Regions from separate parts of the Virgibacillus natechei genome, predicted to be linked through region 2. Evidence: riboswitches for the same ligand, from Rfam matches in the RefSeq annotation. Region 2 holds a riboswitch; the other holds the start of a gene.
What was found. A riboswitch is a leader RNA that binds a small molecule or an ion and turns the genes downstream of it on or off. The one in region 2 is predicted to bind S-adenosylmethionine.
Positions count from the first base shown of each region.

Region 1 (11,503 bases), 810 kb from region 2:
GCATGAAGATGCCGGGAAGTGCAAGGTGACGCATGGGCATACCTATTTTACCAACATCACTATTGTTGGAGACAAGTTGGATGATACTGGATTTCTAGTAAATTTTAAAGCTATTAAGAATCTCATTCACAAACGATTTGACCATGAAACATTGAATCAGGATCCCGCATTTTCCGATGATCATGCTGAACTTTTTCCGACGACTGAAGTTGTTGCCCGTACGATTTATGAAATCATTCAGGAATATTTAGACACACTAACGAATCAGCCGGTTTGCTTGCAGGTCTATCTAAGGGAAACCCCGACTAGTTATTGTATTTATCGGCCGAAGGAGGTAGGAAAATAATGAAGCTACCTGTACTGGAAATATTTGGCCCCACCATTCAGGGAGAAGGAATGGTGATTGGAAGAAAGACCATGTTTGTCCGAACGGCTGGTTGTGATTATTCCTGCTCGTGGTGTGATTCGAAGTTTACATGGGATGGATCTGAAAAAGATGCAATTCAAATGATGGAACCGGAAGAAATACGGGATGCCTTACTAGAAAAAGGTGGCGACCACTTTGGACATGTAACGTTATCAGGTGGTAATCCCGGCTTACTGAGACAAATTGATGAATTGGTGGATTTACTGCATGATCATCAGATAAAAGTTGCCTTGGAAACGCAAGGTAGCAGATGGCAGGACTGGTTTACGAAAATTGATGACCTGACCCTTTCACCAAAACCACCAAGTTCAGGAATGAAAACAAATTTTGACACACTTGATTTCATTATCGAATCCTTGCAACAGGAACAACAAGGGGATTTCAGCTTAAAGGTTGTTATTTTTGACCAAGATGATTTGCATTATGCAACGAACCTGCATCTTCGGTACCCAGCTGTTACACTCTATCTTCAGGTTGGAAATGATGAAATAGAGACAGACAATAATGAAAATTTAGTGGGTCATTTACTAGATAAATATGAAAGATTAATTGATCAAGTAATGGAAAGCAGCGTATTGAAAGATGTGCGAGTTCTCCCGCAGCTACATACGTATTTATGGGGGAATAAGCGGGGGGTATGATGTATGAAGCACTCAGTGTGCGCTCATCGTACTGGAAAACTAGTAATCAGAAGGCAATCTTAAAAAGCCATCACTTACATTTGTGTAGGTGATGGCTTTTTATGTGATGCCTGAGATCGCAGAACATCTTTGCCATTTGAAATGAATGCATGCTTATGCTCAGAAGGACTCTATGCAGGATTTGTTAAATTACTGATTTGGGGGATGCATACTTTTTCTTTCCAGGATGCACAGGGTTATATCCTACTTCCGCCCCTCCTTGATTGCCAAAAACTGTGTTTACAGATGAGTCAAAGTCAAGAATGACACGATCTTGTTTAGATAAAATACGTTCTGTTAATCGCTCATTTGTTTCTTTTAATCCTTCTACTCTTGATTATCAAAGGTATTGCTTCCATCTATTTTGTTACACCATCAATGCCCCAATCGCCCCTGCGTAAGCACCTTTCTCCAGAAAAATCGGTTCATATGGCAACATATCCTGAAACCCGTTTAACACATTATTCAGTGGCTCGTTACCGTTTAACGTACTTCCGATAAATACAATTTTTTCTACTTGTTGCGTTGCGGCTGCCTGGGTGGAAAGCAAAATGAGCGTTTCACCGATTAATTTGACCAGGCTTTCCATGTGATCGGCTTCTGTAGCTTCCTTATTTAGATGCGCTTTGCCAAAATTTGCTGCAGTTAGATCGCCTGAAATCGGCGGCTTATTTGGTGCGTAGATGTCCTTGACCAGTAAATCACTGTTGGCATAACTTCCTTCTTTAGCGAGGTTAACTAGCTCAGGAAAATCACTTTTCCCTGTAATGAGATGACCAAGTCCCATCAGTGTTCCACCGCCAATTCCGCTTCCAAGCAATCGCTCATGTGCCTGTTTGGTGACGGAAAAAATAGATGTTCCTGTACCGATACTGACCAAAATGAAATCATCATCAAAAATATTCTTTTCCTGTTTTAATAAAAAGCGCGTCCCTTCTGCTGTTGCTTCAAATTCGTCAACTTGGTGATTGGATTGCTTTACAACACTTCGCAAATAACCACTTTTTCCGCCGGTTAAATAGAGAACGGCGTCTGGAGAGATGACCTGTAACCAATTGAGGAGCCGATCCATTTCCTCATTGGAATAGGTTTTAACATGCATCTGTCCGCGCTCTTCATAGGCGACTTTTATAAGTGAACCACCTGCATCAATTCCAATTCGTTTTACCATATATTCATCTCCATCCGTTTGGGATAATTGGTTGATATTATATGAAAATGATACTGTAAACAGCCTTTTTTAACAATTATAAAGTGTACTTTTCCTAGTTGAATCAATTTTCTAATTGTCCGTTTAAAAAACTATTATGCTTTACTATCGGGTTCAGTTATGGGGAGAAAACATAAAAAACTCGTCAATTTAAAAAAAATAAAGAATCAGTATGCAACAAACTAATTGTTTAGTAGAAATTGTAAACGCCTTGAAAAAGTCGCATATATATGTATAATTAAACAGAAATATAAATAAATATACATAATCGGAGGGTGTTAAGCTATGAATATGGTTTGTGAGTCTGAGGAAATGAATGACTATTTACTTGACTCCAATGAGGTTAACTATTCCCAACCAATCGTTCAGAAGAAAATTGCTGAACTTTTTGATCGTTCTCAAACAGAAGTAGAGAAAGCTAAGATTGCGTTCGAATTTGTCAGAGATGAAATCCTTCATTCGTGGGATATTCAAGGCACCAGGGTTACTTGTGAAGCTTCAGATACCTTGGCTTATAATGAAGGTATTTGTTATGCAAAGTCCCATTTACTTGCTGCTTTGTTACGTTCGCAAAATATTCCAACGGGCTTTTGTTATCAACGCTTAATGCTCTTTGATACACCCGAAAAGGGTTATTGTATCCATGCTCTAAATGCCATTTTTCTAAAAACGCTTAATAAATGGATTCGAGTAGATGCTCGTGGAAATAAAAAAGGAATTGATGCTCAATTTTCAACTGATGAAGAATTGTTAGCTTTTAGGACTGATGAAGATAAAGATGAAAAAGATTACCCGATCATTTACGCAAAACCACACCCAAAAACACTTGCCGTTTTAAAAGAGCATACAGATGCGGTCGAAATGTATAAGCATCATTTGCCAGAATATTTATAGTTGTTCTGTTAAGGGCGCAATTATAGAAGAAATAATTTTACCTTTAAAAAAGCACAGAAATAATCTGTGCTTTTTTGCTTACTATTTATACTGTTATTAGCACTTTTCTCCCTTGAAACTGAACCGGTTCATGTTTTACTATCCTTTATTGCTTTCGTTATGATTTATATTGTGTTAATATATGATCAACTAATCATGTAAGGTGGAGGATATTTTGAAACTAGATGAAGAGACGGTTTTCCTTGTATCACAGACATTTAAAGCGTTGTCTGATCCGACGCGAATTCGTATTTTGCATTTACTTTCTGAGGGCGAGTGTTCGGTGAATACGATTGTTGAGCAGTTGTCGCTCGGTCAGTCGACGGTGTCGCATCAGTTGCGTTTTTTAAAAAACTTGCGACTTGTAAAGTCTAGAAGAGAAGGGACCTCGATATATTATTCCCCAGAGGATGAGCACGTTCTTGAGGTGTTAGAGCAAATGATTAACCATGCGAGACATGAATAGGAGGGTTTTACATGTCACACGACCATCACCATCATCACACGGGTAACAAAAAAGTACTGTTAATCGCTCTCGTACTCATTGCCATACTAATGAGCATAGAAGTGATTGGCGGCATCTTAACGAATAGCTTAGCATTGCTCGCTGATGCCACGCATATGTTAAGTGATTTCTTTGCGATTGGTCTCGCACTTTTAGCGTTTAAATTTGGAGAACGTGCGGCAAGTAAAAGTAAGACGTTCGGATACAAGCGAATTGAGATTCTTGCAGCTCTTGCGAATGGCGTTATTCTTATTGGGATTTCTGCTTTTGTCATCTGGCACGCTATGGAACGTTTCATTTCACCTCCGGAAGTAGCAGGGGGTGGGGTTCTTATCACAGCAAGCATTGCAATCGTCATCAATCTGATAATCGCCGGGGTTTTCCTGCACGGGGGCGATGTGAAAGGAAACTTAAACATACAAGGGGCATTTCTCCACGTTCTGGGAGATATTCTCAGTACGATTGGCGTTCTTATATCTGGACTTCTTATGATCTTCTTTGACTGGATGTACGCCGACCCAATTATAAGTATGATCGTATCCCTGATCATCCTTTTTACAGGGTTTCGCATCTCGAAAAATGCCATCCATGTACTGATGGAAGGCAAACCAGCGAGCATTTCTTTAGCACGTATTGAAGAACAATTGCTGACACTTCCAAATGTCCTAGCGGTTCATGATCTTCACGTTTGGTCCATCACGTCAGACTTCCCCGCATTCAGTGGACACCTTGTCGTTGATACAGAAACAAATCGAGATGAACTATTACGGAAGTCGACGAATCTTTTGCAGGAAAAATTCAACCTTTCTCACGCCACGATTCAAATAGAGGGGACCGATTGGGAATGTAAAACGAGGTGCCATTGATTGCATAAAAGCTGTCACAGAAGGTCTGAAAAGATCTTCTGTACATTTCGTTTGTTTTCTAAGTAGATTGGAAACTAACATGGTGCCGCTTCATGCTTAAAGACTTGGCGAATGCAATTCTTCTAATGAAAAATCCAAGAACTGACATGATTTGATAATTATTTCCCGGGTAATAACGGCTATAAATTGGATCATTTGCAGGTCCGCAAAAAGATTTCCCAGGCCAAATCAAAAAACAGAATTACAGATTAAACTCACCAGATTTATAGATGGAAGTACGATACTTCAGTCTATAAATCTGTTTTTTTGCCTTTGAAAATGTCTTTGAAAATGTCTTTGAAGGGCTCGGATTAGAAAACTTGGCTTTGCGGAAACAGTGAGGAGTAAGTCAAAGGCTGCACTTAAAGAGTGGGGGATTATTTTCATACTTATCTGATAAATAAAACATTTTCATGCTTCATTCTTAATACACTTTTCTATAGGGTGAAACTGAAAATAATAAAAATGAGGTGGTGTAAAGTTGATCAGGCTTTTTATTAATCGAAATTCATTAATCTGAATGGGAGGTAAATAAATGAGCGATCAAAAATTAAAGAAAATATTGGGAAGAAAGGATACACTAGCGCTTGCATTTGGTGCAATGATTGGTTGGGGCTGGGTTGTAACAACCGGACTATGGATAACAGAGGCTGGTTCATTAGGGGCTATCCTAGCTTTTGTGATTGGTGGGATTCTCGTTATATTGGTAGGCCTCACATATGCGGAGTTAGCTTCTGCACTTCCACTTGCAGGGGGAGAACATGTCTATACGTATAAAGCCATGGGCAGGGTTGCCTCGTTCATCGCAACATGGGCGATTGTACTAGGCTATGTATCGGTTATAGCTTTTGAAGCGGTAGCACTGCCAACTGTTTTTGAATATTTGATCCCGAATTATAGTCAGGGTTATTTATACACAGTAGCAGGGTGGGATGTTACGGTCACTTGGGCGGGTGTCGGTATACTAGGCTCTATTCTTATTGCTTGGATTAATTATCGTGGAATTAAGCTGTCCACAGCCATTACGTTTATTTTCACTCTATTAATTATTATAGCTGGTTTACTATTGATCACAGGTAGTACAGCTGCTGGAAGTATGCAAACGATGGAGCCATTATTTGTAAATGGAATGGCAGGAATGTTAACAGTCGTGATTATGACACCGTTTATGTTTGTGGGATTCGATGTCATTCCGCAAGCTGCAGAGGAAATTAATTTACCCAGGAAAAGAATTGGACAGCTATTAATTGTCTCCGTTGTGCTTGCCGTTTTATGGTATATAGCAGTCATATTTGGTGTTTCACGTGTGATGGAACCTGCTGCACTTCATAATTCTGAACTCGTGACAGCCGATGCAATGGTAACCGCTTTTGGCAACAGTCAGTTGATGGGAAACATTCTTGTATTAGGTGGTATTGGCGGGATATTGACAAGCTGGATTGGTTTCTATGTTGGGGGTAGCCGTGCGATTTATGCACTTGCTAGAGCGGGTATGCTTCCTAAATCGTTGGGAGAGTTGCATCCGAAATATAATACACCATATAAAGCAATTCTATTGATCGCTGCTTTGACTACGATTGCTCCTTTATTCGGACGCCCAGCGCTTGTATGGTTGGTTGATGCGGGTGGAATTGGACTGGTAGTAGCATGGTTAATGGTCGCAATATCCTTTATTATTTTACGTAAAAAAGATCCAGACATGAAACGTCCCTTCCGAGTCCGAGGTGGTACGGTCATTGGCTGGCTTGCCGTATTCATGGCGGGTGGCGTAACGTTACTTTATATGCCTGGAATGCCGTCAGCACTTCTTTGGCCTTATGAGTGGGTTATTATAATTGCATGGGTCATCTTAGGTATCATCCTCTATAACTTCTCTATTTCTAAGTATGGCAAAGAAAATGCTGATCAGAATATGAGGAGTGAGATTGATCGTGTAGTGAAACACAAATAACAGCAGTTTTCGTAGCAAAAGAGTGCCTAAATTCGTATATAATTTGACAATTAGGTCGTTTGAATTATTTTTCTTATTATGCCCATTAATCGTAAAAAACACATAATTCTTTCTTGACAGTTTTTTCAGTGTCCGATATGATGTATAGAAATCTTAAAAATTAAATATGATATTTCCTTATCAAGAGTCGGGGGAGGAACTGGTCCTGTGATCCCGCAGCAACCGTTATGTTCAACATAAGTAACTAGGTGCTAATTCCAGCAAGCATTCGCTTGAAAGATGAGAATTGTGTAGAAATTTAACCTCTTCCTCATCGGGAGAGGTTTTTTGGCTTTAAAATAAGTACAAGATGAATTCTTCGTACATCTATCCCTTAAACCAAGTAAACGCATAAGAAAATTCATATTAATTGTAGGAGGTGTGCTCAAGAACAGTACGGATCTACCATTTAAAAAAACTATTAAATTTCAGGAGGAGAAAACATTGGGTATAACAAACACAGAAAGCTTATATAAGAAATCTTATTTTGGTCGGGTTACGGAATTGAAGGAGTATGCACCGGAGGCGTTTGAGACCTTTTTCGCCTTTAATGACAAGGCATTGGCGGACGGGGAATTATCCGTCAAATTGAAGGAATTGATTGCAATAGCAGTCGCGCACATTACCGGATGCCCGTATTGCATCGATCTGCATGTTGGGAATGCGAAGAAAAATGAAGCTGATAAAGAAGAAGTGAGCGAAGCTATTTTCGTTGCAACGGCATTGAAAGCAGGTTCAGCAGCTGCTCATGGCGTTAATGCATTGAATGCGTTTGATGGACAAGGCGATGATGAATTATATAAAGCTTCCTACTTTAACCGCCTGAAGGAATTTGGCGAATTGAACGGGGAAACATTCAAGGCGTTTGCGAATTTTGACCAAAAGGCAATCAAAGCCGGGAAGTTGACGGAAAAGGAAAACGAACTGATAGCAGTAGCGTCCGCTCATGCGACAGGTTGTGCCTATTGCATCGACCTGCATACGAAAAACGCGAAGAAAACAGGCGCGAGTCTGGAAGAAATCTCTGAAGCCATTTTTGTGGCAGTTGCGTTAAAAGCCGGATCTGCCTTTGCACATAGCGTCAACGCACTAAATGCTTACGATGAGAAATAACGTTTCTACTAGCCTGAAACAAAAACGAGTAAAAAGGAGTTTTGCATGATGACAAAACAAATTCATTTGAATGGATTTATTCAAAATTCACCTTCCCCGCATTCCATGGGATTGTGGAAGCATGAAAAGGATCAAGGTGCAAATCACAACCGTTTAGCTTACTGGACAGAAACAGCCAAGATCTTAGAACGTGGTAAATTTGATGCGCTCTTTATAGCGGATGTACTCGGGACCTATAGCGTATACGGAGGAAGTCATGATGCGGCTGCCCGGCATGCCGTCCAGCTTCCAGCACATGATCCATTAATTCCTATTTCCGCAATGGCAGCCGTCACGGAAAATCTGGGCTTTGCGCCTACGATTTCCGCTACATATGCACAGCCTTACGCACTGGCACGTCAGTTGTCGACGCTTGACCATTTAACTGGGGGGAGGGTCGCATGGAATGTAGTGACATCCTATCTGGAAAGCGAAGCAGTCAATCTGGGGCTTACGAGCCGTCTTCCTAAGGAGCTCCGCTACGACCGTGCGGATGAATTTCTGAATGTTGTCTATAAATTATGGGAGCATAGCTGGGAAAACGATGCCGTTGTTTCTGATAAAGAAAAGGATACCTTTGCAGATCCGGATAAAGTACATTTGATCGACCATGAAGGCGAGTTTTTCAATGTGCCAGGCCCGCATCTGGTAGAGCCGTCACCACAGCGTACGCCGGTATTATTCCAGGCAGGAGCTTCGCCAAAAGGAAGAGATTTCGCGGCCAAACATGCCGAAGCAGTTTTCACAAAAAATCATTCACTAGAAGCGTTGAAAGCATATGTTGCAGACATACGAAAACGAACGCAGGAACAGGGAAGGAAACCTGAGGATGTACTCGTTTCCCAGTTGATTCTGCCGATTATTGGATCCACGGAAGAAGACGCTTATATGAAATATGAAGATTTGACCAATCATGTCAGCTTTGAAGGTACAGCATCACTTCTATCGGGTCATACGGGGATTGATTTTTCCAAATATGATCCAGATCAATTCATTGAGGATATGGACACAGAGGCGGTTCAGGGAAATTTGGATCTATATACAAAAGACCCGAATAAAAAATGGACCCTACGAGAAGCCGTCAAAAATCATGGGCTAGGAAATGGTACCGTAAAATTTGTCGGAACGCCGGAACAAATTGCGGATCGTATGGAGGAGTGGTCGAAAGAAGGGGATGTGGATGGGTTTACGATTGCCCAAGCCTATTCACCAGGTACCTATCGTGAGTTTGTTGACCATGTAGTGCCTGAATTGCAGAAGCGGGGTATCTACCGACAGGAATATGAAGGAAAGACCTTAAGAGAAAATATGTTTGGAAAAGGAAATGTCCATCTGCCGGATAATCATCCTGCGAAAAGGGTTGGCGTTGTTCAATGAAATAATTGGTAAAGTTAGAGTCTACCAATCAGTAAGAAATGGAGGATATTATGTTTACAGTTTATTGGATTGCCATCGTCATATTTTGGCTTGTGGGATTGGTAATATGGAATAAAATCTACCCAAAACAAAAACAAAAAGGCGGGAAAAGTTGATGCTGGATGATAATAATACATTAGCATGGCTAGTTTTAGGAGCGTTGTTTGGATATTTTCTGTTAACGACTTGGCTAGGAAAGCGAGGTTCCGTTCATAGCAAATCGATGAAAGGATTTGCTATCGCGAAAGGAAAGGTGAGCCCCTGGATTGTTGGAATCAGTTTCGGGGCAAGCTATGCAAGTGCAAATCTGTTTATAGGTGTGCCTGGGTGGGCATATACATATGGTGCACCGGTTCTTTGGTATTCACTGGGATGCTTTGGTGTCTCATGGATAGGCTTGCTTCTTTTTGCCAAAACGTTCTGGGAGCAGGGGCAAAAAAAGGAAGGTAGCCTCACGTTACCACAATGGCTGGGGATTCGATATCAAAGTAAGGCATTACAGGTAATTGTTGCTGTGTTGATTTTATTCAACATTTACTACATTGTTGCTCAAAATGTTGGTTTAGCGACCATGTTTGAAACAATTATTGGGATTCCATACACGTGGGGAATAATTATAGGAGTAACCATAACTATTGTATACGTGAGTATGGGAGGTGCTTTTGCACAGTTGATCACGGATGGCATACAAGGGATGGTCATGTCAGTTATTTCCGTTCTATTGTTTATTTCAATGTTATGGTCCATTGGAGGGGGATGGAATGTTTTAGGCAACTTGCAAACGCAGATGGGTGCAATCGACGGAAGTATGCTGGCTTCTACTTCACAGGACGGCCCGTTTCACAGTGTATTTGCTATTTTATCCATTCAATGGCTGTTATTCAGTTTTGCTCTCCTTCCCCATCTGATGAATAAAGTGCTAACTGTAGAGAAAAAAGAGGATTTACGTAAGTTTACGTTGTCTTCTGGAATAACTTTATTTGTACTATCAACGTTTTCTGTATTTGCCGGTATGGCTGCACGTATTACGGTCCCAAATCTGTCAACTCCCGACAGTGCGGTACCAGCTTATATAATGGAGGTTTTTCCTACCATTCTAGTAATATTGCTGCTTGTAGGAATTGTTTCAGCTATCTTATCCACGACAGATAGTCTGTATCTTGGCATGACAACAAGCATTGGTAACGATCTTTATAAAGTGCTCGTGGTTCCGATTCTTTACAAAAATAAAGATACTTCTATAAAAAATTTGGATCAAAAATCCGTACGTGTGTCACGGATTTCACTGATCGTTATTGGTGGAGTCTCGTTATACATGTCTATTGATAGACCAGATTCGCTGGCGTTGTTAGCTCAAATTGGCACCTCAGCAATCCTAAGTGGGATCGCGGCGCCCATTACGCTAAGCTATTTTTGGAAAAAAGCGCATCGTACAGGTGCATTGGCATCCGTAGTGTTGGGGCCAACTTGTTTTATTTTTCTAGTAGGAACAGGGATTAATGAACAGGTGTTTGAAGCAATGTTTTACAGTTCGCTGTTGGGCTATACCGCCATGATATTCATCAGCGTCCTGGCTCCGTATTTAGAAAAACAAAAGAAAACCTATTATTTGAAGCGACACGCTAGATAAGGAGGAGGTTGCTTCCAAAAGGTACCTAATTAAAAGCAGTTTAACAAATAAATTCTCCATTGCGTGTGGTGACTTTGAACATCCGCTTAATGGTAAAAATCGCAAGTTAACTAGAAACTATTCGTTTACTGTGCATTTAATTTTGTATAGGGACGAATAGTTTTCGTTTGATAAAATTCACCCCGGTAAAGCGACATTACTCCAAACTCATCGCGAATACGGCACGCGTCCAAACCACCGATACCGTCGCTTCGAAATAAAGCGATAAGCGGGGTCGCCAATATTTTTAGCGAACGGCAGATGCATCAATACGGCCAGAGGGATTGTGACGGGCAGAAGGAATAGAATTTTTCGTATGGTATAATAGCCTGTCAGAACTTTCTTATCTCTAGTGTACATATAAATTTCATCGTACATATTTTTGTAACGATTGATTCTTTCCCTTGTCTCCTCGTTGACTTCTTGCAAAGGTGCCCAGTTGATTTTACCCAGCCAGTCAAGCTTTTGCAATACAGCTTTTACAGCTCGACATAGGGGACATTCTGCATCGTAAAACACGATATGTTTATCCATGGGAAGGTCTCCTTTTTAGATCGAGATAGAGTCTTCTTCTAATGGTATAGTATAGCATATAATTGCTAAAGCAGTCCCCTAA
Region 1 covers NZ_CP110224.1:2,877,807-2,889,309, reverse strand. The annotation lists gene queD (6-carboxytetrahydropterin synthase QueD) at 1-346, shown strand, start outside; gene queE (7-carboxy-7-deazaguanine synthase QueE) at 346-1,068, shown strand; gene coaW (type II pantothenate kinase) at 1,475-2,278, opposite strand; gene OLD84_RS14800 (transglutaminase-like domain-containing protein) at 2,603-3,211, shown strand; gene OLD84_RS14795 (ArsR/SmtB family transcription factor) at 3,414-3,716, shown strand; gene OLD84_RS14790 (cation diffusion facilitator family transporter) at 3,728-4,621, shown strand; gene OLD84_RS14785 (APC family permease) at 5,196-6,611, shown strand; SAM riboswitch class I at 6,786-6,897, shown strand; gene OLD84_RS14780 (carboxymuconolactone decarboxylase family protein) at 7,095-7,763, shown strand; gene OLD84_RS14775 (LLM class flavin-dependent oxidoreductase) at 7,809-9,179, shown strand; gene OLD84_RS14770 (sodium:solute symporter family protein) at 9,334-10,848, shown strand; gene OLD84_RS14765 (thiol-disulfide oxidoreductase DCC family protein) at 11,056-11,421, opposite strand.
Region 1: linked by a shared signal. The riboswitch ahead of OLD84_RS14780 (carboxymuconolactone decarboxylase family protein) and the one ahead of OLD84_RS18440 (5-methyltetrahydropteroyltriglutamate--homocysteine S-methyltransferase) in region 2 are both predicted to bind S-adenosylmethionine.

Region 2 (11,503 bases):
CATCCAGACTTTGCTCCTTCATATCCCCAGTCCCAACGACCTGCCCATCGCGTAGCACTGTATAACGGTCACAAACTTCCTCTATTTCCTTCAATTTATGGGAGATATAAATGACAGATATACCAGAACCCTTGAGGTTTTTCATTAATCCGAATAAACGTTCTACCTCATGCTCAGCCAGTGCAGACGTGGGTTCATCCATGATAATAAGCGTAGATTTATGTAGTAGTGCTTTTGAAATTTCAATCAATTGTTTATAGGAAGTATCCAGTTCACGAACATACTCTTTAGGGTCAATATCCACACCTAATGTTGCTAGAATTTCATTCGTCTGCTTGCACATTTCCTCTTCTCTAACTATCCCTAGTTTATTTCGCAATTCGAAGCCGAGAAACATATTCTCATAGACCCGCAGATCAGAAACCACATTTAATTCCTGATGGATAAAACTAACACCATACTTTTGAGACACCCTCGGGTTCGTCATTTTTACTTCATTTCCATCAATTGAAATCTTGCCTTTATCTGATTCAATAACGCCACCGAGTATGTTCATTAATGTCGATTTCCCTGCACCATTTTCACCAAGCAAAGCATGTATTTCCCCATACTCCACCTGAAGTGATACATCGTTAAGGACCGGGACACCGTTAAATGACTTATTTATTGACTCCATTTTCATAAATGGATTTGTAGACATAACATAGCCTCTCCTTTTAATAAAAGGGGAAATGCAATAACTGCTTTCCCTATTGCATTTCCTTAATCTAATTAGAATTTCGAATCTGGATCATAGTGTTCATCAACATTGTCCGAATTTACTTCAGTAGCTTCCAATATAACTTCTTCCTCTTCTGGATCTGATCCATCAGCTATATCAGCAGCAACCTTTATACCATCTTCAATCATAGCCGGCGAGTAAAGGAATGTCGCTGAAATCAAACCACCATCTTGGATGTCTTCAAAGATATCTTTGCCACCCCCAGCACCTGTTACAAATTGAATATCTTCACGTCCTGCTTCATTAATAGCTTGCACAACTCCTACAGCCATACCATCATCCTGTGTGAATACAGCATCAATTTCCGGTTGTGATTGCAAAATATTTTCCATCACTTCTAACGATGTCTCTGTTGAGAAATCCCCATCTTGAGAAGCCACAATTTCTAAACCATCTTCTCCATCCATTGCTTCTTGAAAACCTGAACCACGTTGTTCAGTCACGGAGTTAGGTGGACCTGTAATTTCTACAACTTTTCCGTTACCATTTAACTGATCAACAAAATACTCCCCAGCATTTATCCCAATACCTTCATTGTCACCTTTTACCACAACATCAGCAGCATCATTTTCAAGCTCACGGTCAACCACTACCAACGGAATACCTGCATCTTTTACATTCTGGCCAACTGGCGATAATGCCGCAGATTCAATTGGAAGCAGAACAATAACATCTACATCCTGATTAATTAGATCATCCACATCGTTTGCTTGTGAATTTGGATCTTCCGCATTAGTCATGACATAATCAATACCTTCATTTTCCTGAATTTCCTGCGCTTGATTTTCGGCATTGTCAATCAATGCCCCCATCCATCCATGTGTAGCTGATGGCAGGGAAATTCCTATTGTCAAATTGCCGTCCCCACTCGCATCTTCGTCACCACAAGCGGTCAAAATTAATGCCGTCATCACCGCTATACTCAAAACTAATAGTTTCTTCAAAAACTTCACCCCTTTGTTTTTTGTAAAAAAGCTCCCCTCGAATGTAATCGATTACATTTACATCTAAGGCCAGCGCTCTACTATTAAACCAGTTTACTATTTTAATAACAGAGCGCTAATCTTAGTTGTATTTATCCTGAGGTTGATTCGCGAATTACCAACTCGTGCTCAAGCACAACACTCTCTACTGTTTCACCTTTTATCTTATTCATTAGCATCTTTGCAGCTATCGTACCCATCTGATACATCGGTTGCCCAATGGTCGTCAAGGTAGGATGTGTCATGTTGGAAAAATCAATCTTATCAAACCCTACAATTGCTATATCATTTGGTACTTGCAATCCATTGCTATTGATTTCTTTCAATGCTCCAATTGCCAATAAATCAGATACAGCAAAAACCGCAGTTGGACGGTCCTTAAGGCTTAATATCTTCTTCATTGCATGCTGTCCATACTCAAAACCAAGTTCATCCGCACGGCAAACATAATCTTCATTTATTGAAATAGAATGCTCTTCTAATGCTTTTTGGTATCCCTTTTTTCGTTGCCTTGCATATAAAAACTTATCATCTGAATTCATTAATGCAATTTTCTCATGACCTATACTAATTAAATGCTTCACAGCCCGGTAGGCTGCCTCTTCATTATCAATCGTCACATAAGGGATTCCACTATTAGGGGCATATTCACTACACTGAATGATGGCATGTGTTTTGGACAACTCGGTCAACGTCTCCATATTTACAGCCGGATCCATTGATATAATTCCATCAGCCATTTTCTTTTTGACTAAGTCAAAGTATATATTCTCCCTTGCTGGATTTGAATCTGTCTCACATAAAAGAATGTTATAATTATGGCTTAATGCTGTACTTTCAATCCCTTTAATTATTTCAAAATAAAATGGATTTGATATCTTCGGTATTAGTATCAAAAGTATTCTGCTTTCTGAATTTCGCAAATTTCTACCAAGCATGCTCGGCTCATAATTCATCTTTTTTATCGCATCTTCTACTTTTATCCTTGTTTTGGTTGTTACGGTATCTTGTTCATTTAAGACTCTTGAGACTGTTGCGACGGAAACACCTGCTTCTCTTGCAACCTGCTGTATATTTGCCATGTTTTTATGTCCTTCTCTCTATAAACCATTAAACACCCTTTTTGTAATCGATTACATTATAATGATAATATATTCTTATTTATCTGTCAATACATGAAAAATATTTAAGTAAATGGTTGATTTAATACACTAAGTTATATATTGTTAATAATGTAATGGATTACAAGACTTTATTTTCTGATTATTATAATGAAGGGGGTTTCTAAAATTGAAATTAGGAGTTTTTACAGTACTATTCGCTGATAAACAACTTGATGATATGTTACGCTATGTTTCTTCAAAAGGATTAGAGGCCGTTGAATTAGGTACGGGAGGTTTCCCAGGCGATGCTCACTGCAAAGTGGATGAACTACTAAATGATGACAATGCTTTACAGCAATTTAAGCAAAAAGTTGATGAACATGGATTAATGATAAGTGCACTAAGTTGTCATGCAAATGCGCTTCACCCACAAAATAAAATTGCTCAACCAGCAGATGAACTGTTGGATAAAACCATACGACTTGCATCCAAATTAGGTGTATCTGTGGTTAATACATTTTCTGGTTGTCCAGGTGACCATGAAGGAGCTCTATATCCGAACTGGCCTGTCAGCCCTTGGCCTCATGATTTTCAAGAAGTACTAAAGTGGCAATGGGAAAAGAAACTAATTCCATATTGGAAAGAAAAAAACGATCTAGCAGAAGCACATAATGTAAAAATCGGCTTAGAACTTCATGGTGGATTTTCTGTCCATACGCCAGCTACGATGTTACGACTACGCGAGGCATGTGGGCCAGCGATTGGAGCAAATCTAGACCCAAGCCATATGTGGTGGCAAGGAATAGATCCAGTAGAGTCCATTAAAATACTTGGACGTGAAAATGCGATTCACCATTTTCATGCAAAAGATACGATTATTGACCAACAAAATATGAATAGAAATGGGCTGACTGATATGACTGATTACGAAGAAATGCATAACCGCGCATGGTATTTCAGAACGGTCGGTTTCGGACATGACACAAAGACTTGGGCAGATATTATCAGCACATTACGATTAATGAATTATGATCATGCCGTGAGTATTGAACATGAGGATGGACTAATGTCGATTGATGAAGGCTTTACAAAAGCGGTCGAAAACTTAAAACCCGTTATGGTCAAAGAATCCGTTGGAGAGATGTGGTGGAACTAGCACTAATCATTATCGATATCCAGATGTTTCCAGTAGATTACCTCTGGATATCGATATTTTTACAATAGTAGTGGGTGGATACCCTTCCCTAGCCATGCAGCGGCAAATCCAAATAGAGATTCCGAAATTGTTGCGGGAAAACAATTGATTCTACCGCCTCAACAGCTCCTTCTAAATTGCATAAAGGATGTAGACCAGCTACTATTACCTTACCATTTGCCACTAAATCTACTTTTTCACCTTAACAATAAGCAACCTTTATACTCCCTAGTAAAAAAGTTAACCACATTGATAAGTGGGTTGCTAATTAGAAAGAATCCTTATGTCACTTCACCTTCGCAACACCCAGCGCAAGATGCTCCCAAAGTATATTTTCTATTAACTCACCTTGTATTTCTTCACAATCAACAATTAAAATGACTTCAGGGGATTTTCCTCTTGAAAGTCTTTTTCGTTTTTTAAAAACTTTTTCTGTTAACAGTCGAATGGCAAACCCTATCATAAATCCAATAAACCCAAAAATAAGTCCCCAAAAAATTGGTCCCCATGCTAATTCGAATCCTATACTGGCTCCGACAACGGAAAGCGCTGTTCCAAGTGCCACTCCAATATCGATTAGTGTCGTACCATCTGCAGTATGTATGGTATCAAATAACCTGCGCTCTTCCGTTCGATTATCCAGTGGTACTGCATAGATACTTTCTTTGTTAACTCCCTTTTTTTCCAAGGTTGATATAGCCATTTCTAAGTAAATATCATTATCAAACGTTGAATATAATTGCATATTTATCACTTCACTTTTTGTCCTTTTAGGATTCTAAAATCTGGATTTTGGTAATTGTCCTTTAAAAATCTCCGTTGTTCTCTTTCATAAAGCTTATTATTTTCAACCGTATTCATGTAAGCATCATAAATGGCAAAACCGTATGTTGAAGGTAACATGAGGAACCATTGACCATTTAAAACAGAAGTGGCCTGTTGAACTTCTCCTAGATATAATAAAACGACCGCTTCCAAAATATGTGAAAAATAAAAGAAGATAACCACCCAGGAAATTATAAAAAAGGCTGTAACAATACGATGAATATAAAGTTGTCCAAGTCCAGGTACAAATAGTGACCATATAGCTGCCATCACAGGATTTCTTTTATCCAAGTAGTTTATTTCCAAAGACCCAATGCTAAATGTATTAAAAGAATGCTCCTCTCGATCTGCCAATATGTACACCTTATTCATATCTACCGTCGTTCGATAACTATCCCAAATTCCAAAAAAATACACAGGCAAATATACTAAAAGCCACCTCGTATCCAGTACATCAATTGCCATATCAATGTTACCTTGAAACGAATAAATGATAGCCCAGTTAACATTCGACTGTATATTAACAATCACTTCCCAAATAAATAATACAAACCCGCGAAGGTATTTCGATAAAAGAAGATGACCGAATCCCGGAAAAGCCGCACTCCACCAAGCAATAGTATAAGGATTTCTTAAATGAATCTGCGTGGTACCCAGAACACTAACATGTGCTACATACCGTCTAGCAGTATTTCTATTCGTGTAATTATTCATTTAAGGCCCCCTATACTTTTTTCGTTTAGCTTCCTTCTAGTTAGAGTTTCCACAAACCATGGTTTTATCCGAGTCAACTAATCGTAATGAACCATGTATATTTTTATATAAAACACAAATCATAAGAGTTCTATATCACAAATAAAATTGGTTAAAATGGGAAGGAAGTTTTCCGTTTGAATGAAATGATTGAAACACAACAAACATACGGTCAACTACACATACAGCATTTCTTTGAGACGATTATTTTTACTTATCAATGGTGGCTTTTACTAGTTGTCAGCATTGGTTTATGGGTGATATGGGCACTTTTAGTGGATAAAAGAAGGTTGAACGCCATCTTGCTTGTCGGTTTATTGGTCAGCTTAATGGCGCTAGCATTTGATGAAATTGGGATTTTATTAGCTTTATGGGCTTATGACTACTACCTCGTTCCCTTCACAAGTAAGTTATACCCCGTTGATCTCGCCATCGTCCCCGTATTTTTCATGTTATTATACCAATACGTAAGGGCGTGGAAACCCTATTTACTTGTGCTCACATTGTTAACTTTGTTTGCAGTTATCGTAGCTGAACCACTCTTTGTCGCATTAGATATTTACATTTTACTTGTATGGGAACATTGGTATTCTGCCCCTATTTACATACTGATGGGTATTTTTGTTAAATGGCTGGTTGATAAAGTTGTGGGGGAAAAGCGTTAATTTTAAAAGGGGAGTGTCTCACTAAGCTGAGACACTCCCCTTTTTATCATGCTAATCCCATTGATACGGGGTTTGCTGATATACGTAGTAGTTAAGCCAATTCGAAAAAAGCAGATGTGTATGGGATCGCCACGTGTTTGGTGGTCGTTCATTTACATCATCATTAGGAAAATAATTTTCCGGCATGCTGGTATCCAGCCCTTTATGAAGATCACGTGCATATTCCTCAGCAAGTGTTGTTGCGTCATACTCCAAGTGACCCGTAATCATGATGTGTTTTGCATCATTGGACATAATGATAAATGCTCCCACCTCCTCCGAAGAAGAAAGTAAGAACAAGCGAGGATCATTTGCAATTTCCTCCATTGAAACCGTTGTATATCTTGAATGTGGGGCATGGAATACTTCATCAAATCCACGGACAAGTTTAATTTTTGGATCGGCTACACGATGTTTGTAAATGCCAAATGTTTTTTCTGGAAGCTCATATTTACCAATCCCATAATGATAATATAAGGAGGCCTGAGCACCCCAGCAAATGTTTAAAACAGAGGTCACATTCTGTTTCGTCCACGCCATAATTTCCGTTAACTCTTCCCAATAATCCACATCTTCAAATGGTAAGTGCTCAATAGGTGCCCCTGTAATAATCATTCCATCATAACGGTGATTTTTAACATCTTCAAACGTTGTGTAAAATGTATTCAAATGAGATCTACTTACGTTTTTAGATTCATGTGTCGTCATCCGAAGGAACGTGATATTCACCTGTAATGGTGTGTTCCCTAATAATCGCAGAAGCTGTAATTCGGTCGTTTCCTTATCTGGCATTAAATTTAAAATAAGTATATTAAGTGGACGAATGTCTTGGTTCTTAGCCCGATTTTCATCCATCACAAAGATTTTCTCCTGTTTTAACACTTCCGTTGCAGGCAACTCTCTCGATATATTGATTGGCACTAAGATTTCTCCCTCCTGCATTCCTATTCTTCCTAAAGAAACCTGCAATCATTAACTGCGATTTCTCTGAAATTTGGTGCCCGCTTATTGCCACACTTCTTCAGAAATTTCCACAATATGGCGGATTTTATCCCATTGCTGATCTTCCGTTAAATCATTACCCTCTTCAGTTGAAGCAAATCCACATTGCGGACTAAGACATAGATTATCATAGGATAGATATCCAGCCGCTTCGGCAATTCGCTCTTTTACCAGGTCTTTATTTTCCAGCTCAGCAAATTTGGATGTAACTAAACCTAGTACAACATGCAGATCGTCCCTGTTTACAAATTTCAGCGGTTCAAATCCGCCTGAACGCCCGTCGTCAAATTCCAGAAAAAGCCCGTCAACATGCAGTCCACCGAATATCGTTTCGGATGCCTTATCATACGAACCTGAACTAAAATAATGGGAACGATAATTGCCCCGGCAGATATGCATGGTAACCAGAAGGTCATCCGGACGATCGGCTATCGATTCATTGATAGCACGTTTGCATAATTTTTGCAGTTCGGCAGGCTCATACCCTTTCGCGCGAATCGATTGTTCCCCCTCTTCCGATAAAAAGGAAGCCCATGATGTATCATCAAGCTGTATATAACGGCATCCTGCATCATAAAAAGCCTGAATCGCTTTTTTATAAGCAGTCGTTAAATCTCCCAACAGTTCCTCGATATCACCATAAACCTCATTATCAATTCCCGCCCGAACCAGGAGCATATTAGGACTTGGAATGGACTGCTTGGCAACATGATCATCGCCTACCTCCCCTTGCAAAAATCGGAAATGATCCAGAAATGGATGATCTTCATTAAAATCAACCTTGCCTGTTACACGAATCGCACGGGCTTTTGTTTCAATGCCATCAAACTTCAATCCAGTGTCTGATTCGAATCCTTCCACACCTACCAGACTTTCCAAAAAGTCAAAATGCCACCAGGAACGGCGGAACTCCCCATCCGTAATTGACTTAAGTCCAGTCTTCTTCTGTTTTTCAACAAGTTTGGTTATTTCTTCATCTTCAATGGTACGCAGCTGCTGGGCAGAAATTTCTCCATTTGTCTTTTGAGCTCTCGCTTGTTTAAGACGTTCCGGTCTTAGAAAGCTACCCACATGATCTGCTTTAAATGGTGCCTTGCGATCTAATTTTGTTGTTGTCATTGTATCCGCTCCTTTTAATCAAAAAAGCCCCTTCGATTAAGAAGAGGCATTATCATGCGATCATCTTCTTATCTCCCAAGTTTCATCAACTTGCTAGAAGTAGCACCTTGTTATCATAACAGGTTGCTGAAGCGTCATCGGGCTTAGTCCCTCTGCCTCTCTTAATAAGAATGTTACTGAATTGTTTGAAATTACTATACCAATGATAGTAGCATTTTTATAGATAAATAGCAAGGGAAGCATAACGTAAGCATCAATGCCATTGCACCAGGTGCGATTATGACCGCGATGGTGGAAGGATCCTTGAAACAAATGGGCGGAGATAATTGGGAAGAAGCTGGCAGAGAATTTGTCAGTGTTAACCCGATGAAACGATTTGGTCAACCAGAAGAAGTTGGACGTTTGGTTGCCTTCTTATTATCACAGGAATCGCGATTCATCAATGCAACCGTCATTCCCATTGATGGCGGACAATCCTCACAATATTAATGACGAAGGGTGGCACGCCTATGTGTCACCCTTTTGATTTTGCAAATGAAATAAGATCCGCAAAGTCCATATCTGCATCAACTGAGCTTTCTTCACGATCGCCTACAAGAACGGTACGTACCCCTGCTCTCTTGCCTGCTTCTATATCGGGTTCACGATCCCCTACCATATAACTTTTCTCTAAATCAATTGCATGTTTTTCCGCCAGATCCAAAATCATTTGTGGCTTTGGTTTACGACATGCACAATTTGCACGCGGCTTGTGGGGACAATAACGGATGTCATCAATCGTTGCACCATATGTGGCTAGATCATCTTTCATTTTTTTATGTACCTTTTTCAAAGCCGACTCTTCCATGAATCCGAGTCCAATTCCACCTTGATTGGTTACAACAAAAACCTTAAACCCCAAATCATTGAACCGCCTTATAGCTTGACCGACACCATCCAGTAAATGGAAGTCCTTGGGCTTGTTCACGAACTTCACCCGATTGGTGAGTACTTCATTGATTACACCATCGCGGTCTAGGAACATCGCTCGATTCATATCATCACCTTCAAATAAGCATACTCATTTCTTGGTCTATTAAAACTCCAATTCCTTTGGAGCTTCACCTTGTTTATTCATCACCCGGATGGCGGTTGGATTAATCTCCAATAAGACAAGTTCTGGATCCTCCGGGCCATCAAAATAAAGTTTCATCTTGTCATTCCACAGCTCCTTTTTCAGTTCTTCCGAATTATTTAAGGAAACCTTCCCTTCATATTCCACATATTCATCGCCAAATCCCTCACCCTCGTATCCGAGCAGAATATGAGTGAAAGGATTCGCTTCCGTTTCCTCTGCCTTATCCGTTTCCTTGCTCGTTAACGTATAGAGTTTCAACCCTTCACTGAAAAATGTCATGTACCTTGAATGGGGTTTATTATTCTTCACTGTTGCCATTGGCCCAACATAGTTGCTTTTTAGAATTTCTTCAACGGTTGCTTTGATCTCCTGTTGACTCATTTATATGCACTCCTTTTTTATTGCTGGTGAAAATAGTATTCCTTCCATCTTGAAAAATAAACATCTCTCTGACTTCAAGGATGAAGCACGAGGACGATTCTCGGTTCCTAAGTTTATCTTATAAAATAAATGGGAAGAAAATAAATTATGAACGTTAAATCAGAGAAATAGGAGGTATATTTTGGGACTACAAAATGGAAAAAATGATTCGTTCTTAGATACAGGCAGGCCTGTAGTGGAAGGGAAGAATGGAGCCGTCACTTCTCCTCATTATTTAGCTACGCAAACGGGGAAGAGGATTCTTGATCAAGGTGGCCATGCGGTAGAAGCAGCTATCGCAGTTAATTCTGTGCTTTGTGTGGTTATTCCGCATATGGCAGGGTTAGGAGGAGATTTATTTGCGTTAGTCTGGGATCAGCATGAAAAAGAAGTCAAATCTTTAAATGGAAGCGGGAAGTCTGGAAGTCAAGTAAACCGAGAAGTCTATAAACAAAAGGGGCTTAACGAGATCCCAGAGCGTGGGCCATTAGCGGTGAATACTGTCCCAGGAACTGTAGACGGATGGTGGAGCCTTCACCAGCATTACGGTAAGTTAGAGTGGTCATTGCTATTTGAAGATGCTATTCACTATGCCAAAGAAGGTTTTCCAATTACAGAAAAGACAAGTAGCTATGTCCAAGAAAAAGCCGATTTATTAAATGAACAACCGGAGACGGCGAATGTGTTTTTTAAAAATGGACGTCCGATTTTATCAGGTGAGCTTCTCGTCCAACCTAATTTAGCATGGGCTTTTGAACAAATTTCCAAAGAGGGTAGAGATGCCTTTTATAAAGGGGATATCGCAGACAAAATTATCGCCTCTATGGAAAAGCATGATGGATTAATGGTGAAAGAAGATTTTACCAATCATACAGTTGAGTGGGAAGACCCGATATCAACAAATTACAGAGGATATGAAATCTATCAAGTAAAACCAAATACGCAAGGCATTGCTGTATTAATGATGTTAAACATGCTAGAAAAGTATGATTTGACTTCGATTGGTGATGGCACTCCAGATTATTATCACCTAATGGCAGAAGTAGCCAAACTAAAATTCCGTTTTCGAGATGAATGGGTCACCGATTCACAATCTATTGATTTACCCTACGACACCCTCTTATCTAAGTCATTCTCATCTGAAGTTAATGAACATTTTTCTTGGAATAATATATTTCGCCCAGAGGAGTTGGAAGAGCTCCCAAAAGTTAAAGGAAGCCGTGACACCGCCTACCTGAGTGTTGTTGATAAGGAAGGGAACAGCATTTCTTTAATTCAAAGTATTTTTCATGAATTTGGCTCTGGATTTATGCCAGAGGGCGTTGGCTTCTTTTTACAAAATCGGGGCTCCCATTTTAGTTTAGATCCAAATCATCCAAATTCTTTAGAACCAAATAAGCGTACGTTTCATACAATCATTCCTGGCATGGCACTGAAGGATGGTAAGCCTTATATGTTATTCGGAGCTATGGGAGGAGAAGGACAACCTCAAACGCAATGT
Region 2 covers NZ_CP110224.1:3,683,893-3,695,395, forward strand. The annotation lists gene OLD84_RS18400 (sugar ABC transporter ATP-binding protein) at 1-700, opposite strand, end outside; gene OLD84_RS18405 (substrate-binding domain-containing protein) at 772-1,734, opposite strand; gene OLD84_RS18410 (LacI family DNA-binding transcriptional regulator) at 1,857-2,846, opposite strand; gene OLD84_RS18415 (sugar phosphate isomerase/epimerase family protein) at 3,055-4,023, shown strand; gene OLD84_RS18420 (hypothetical protein) at 4,349-4,807, opposite strand; gene OLD84_RS18425 (hypothetical protein) at 4,813-5,601, opposite strand; gene OLD84_RS18430 (CBO0543 family protein) at 5,787-6,305, shown strand; gene metA (homoserine O-acetyltransferase MetA) at 6,357-7,265, opposite strand; gene OLD84_RS18440 (5-methyltetrahydropteroyltriglutamate--homocysteine S-methyltransferase) at 7,350-8,465, opposite strand; SAM riboswitch class I at 8,531-8,636, opposite strand; partial or broken gene OLD84_RS18445 (SDR family oxidoreductase) at 8,700-8,954, shown strand; gene OLD84_RS18450 (D-glycero-alpha-D-manno-heptose-1,7-bisphosphate 7-phosphatase) at 8,980-9,501, opposite strand; gene OLD84_RS18455 (pyridoxamine 5'-phosphate oxidase family protein) at 9,541-9,963, opposite strand; gene ggt (gamma-glutamyltransferase) at 10,145-11,503, shown strand, end outside.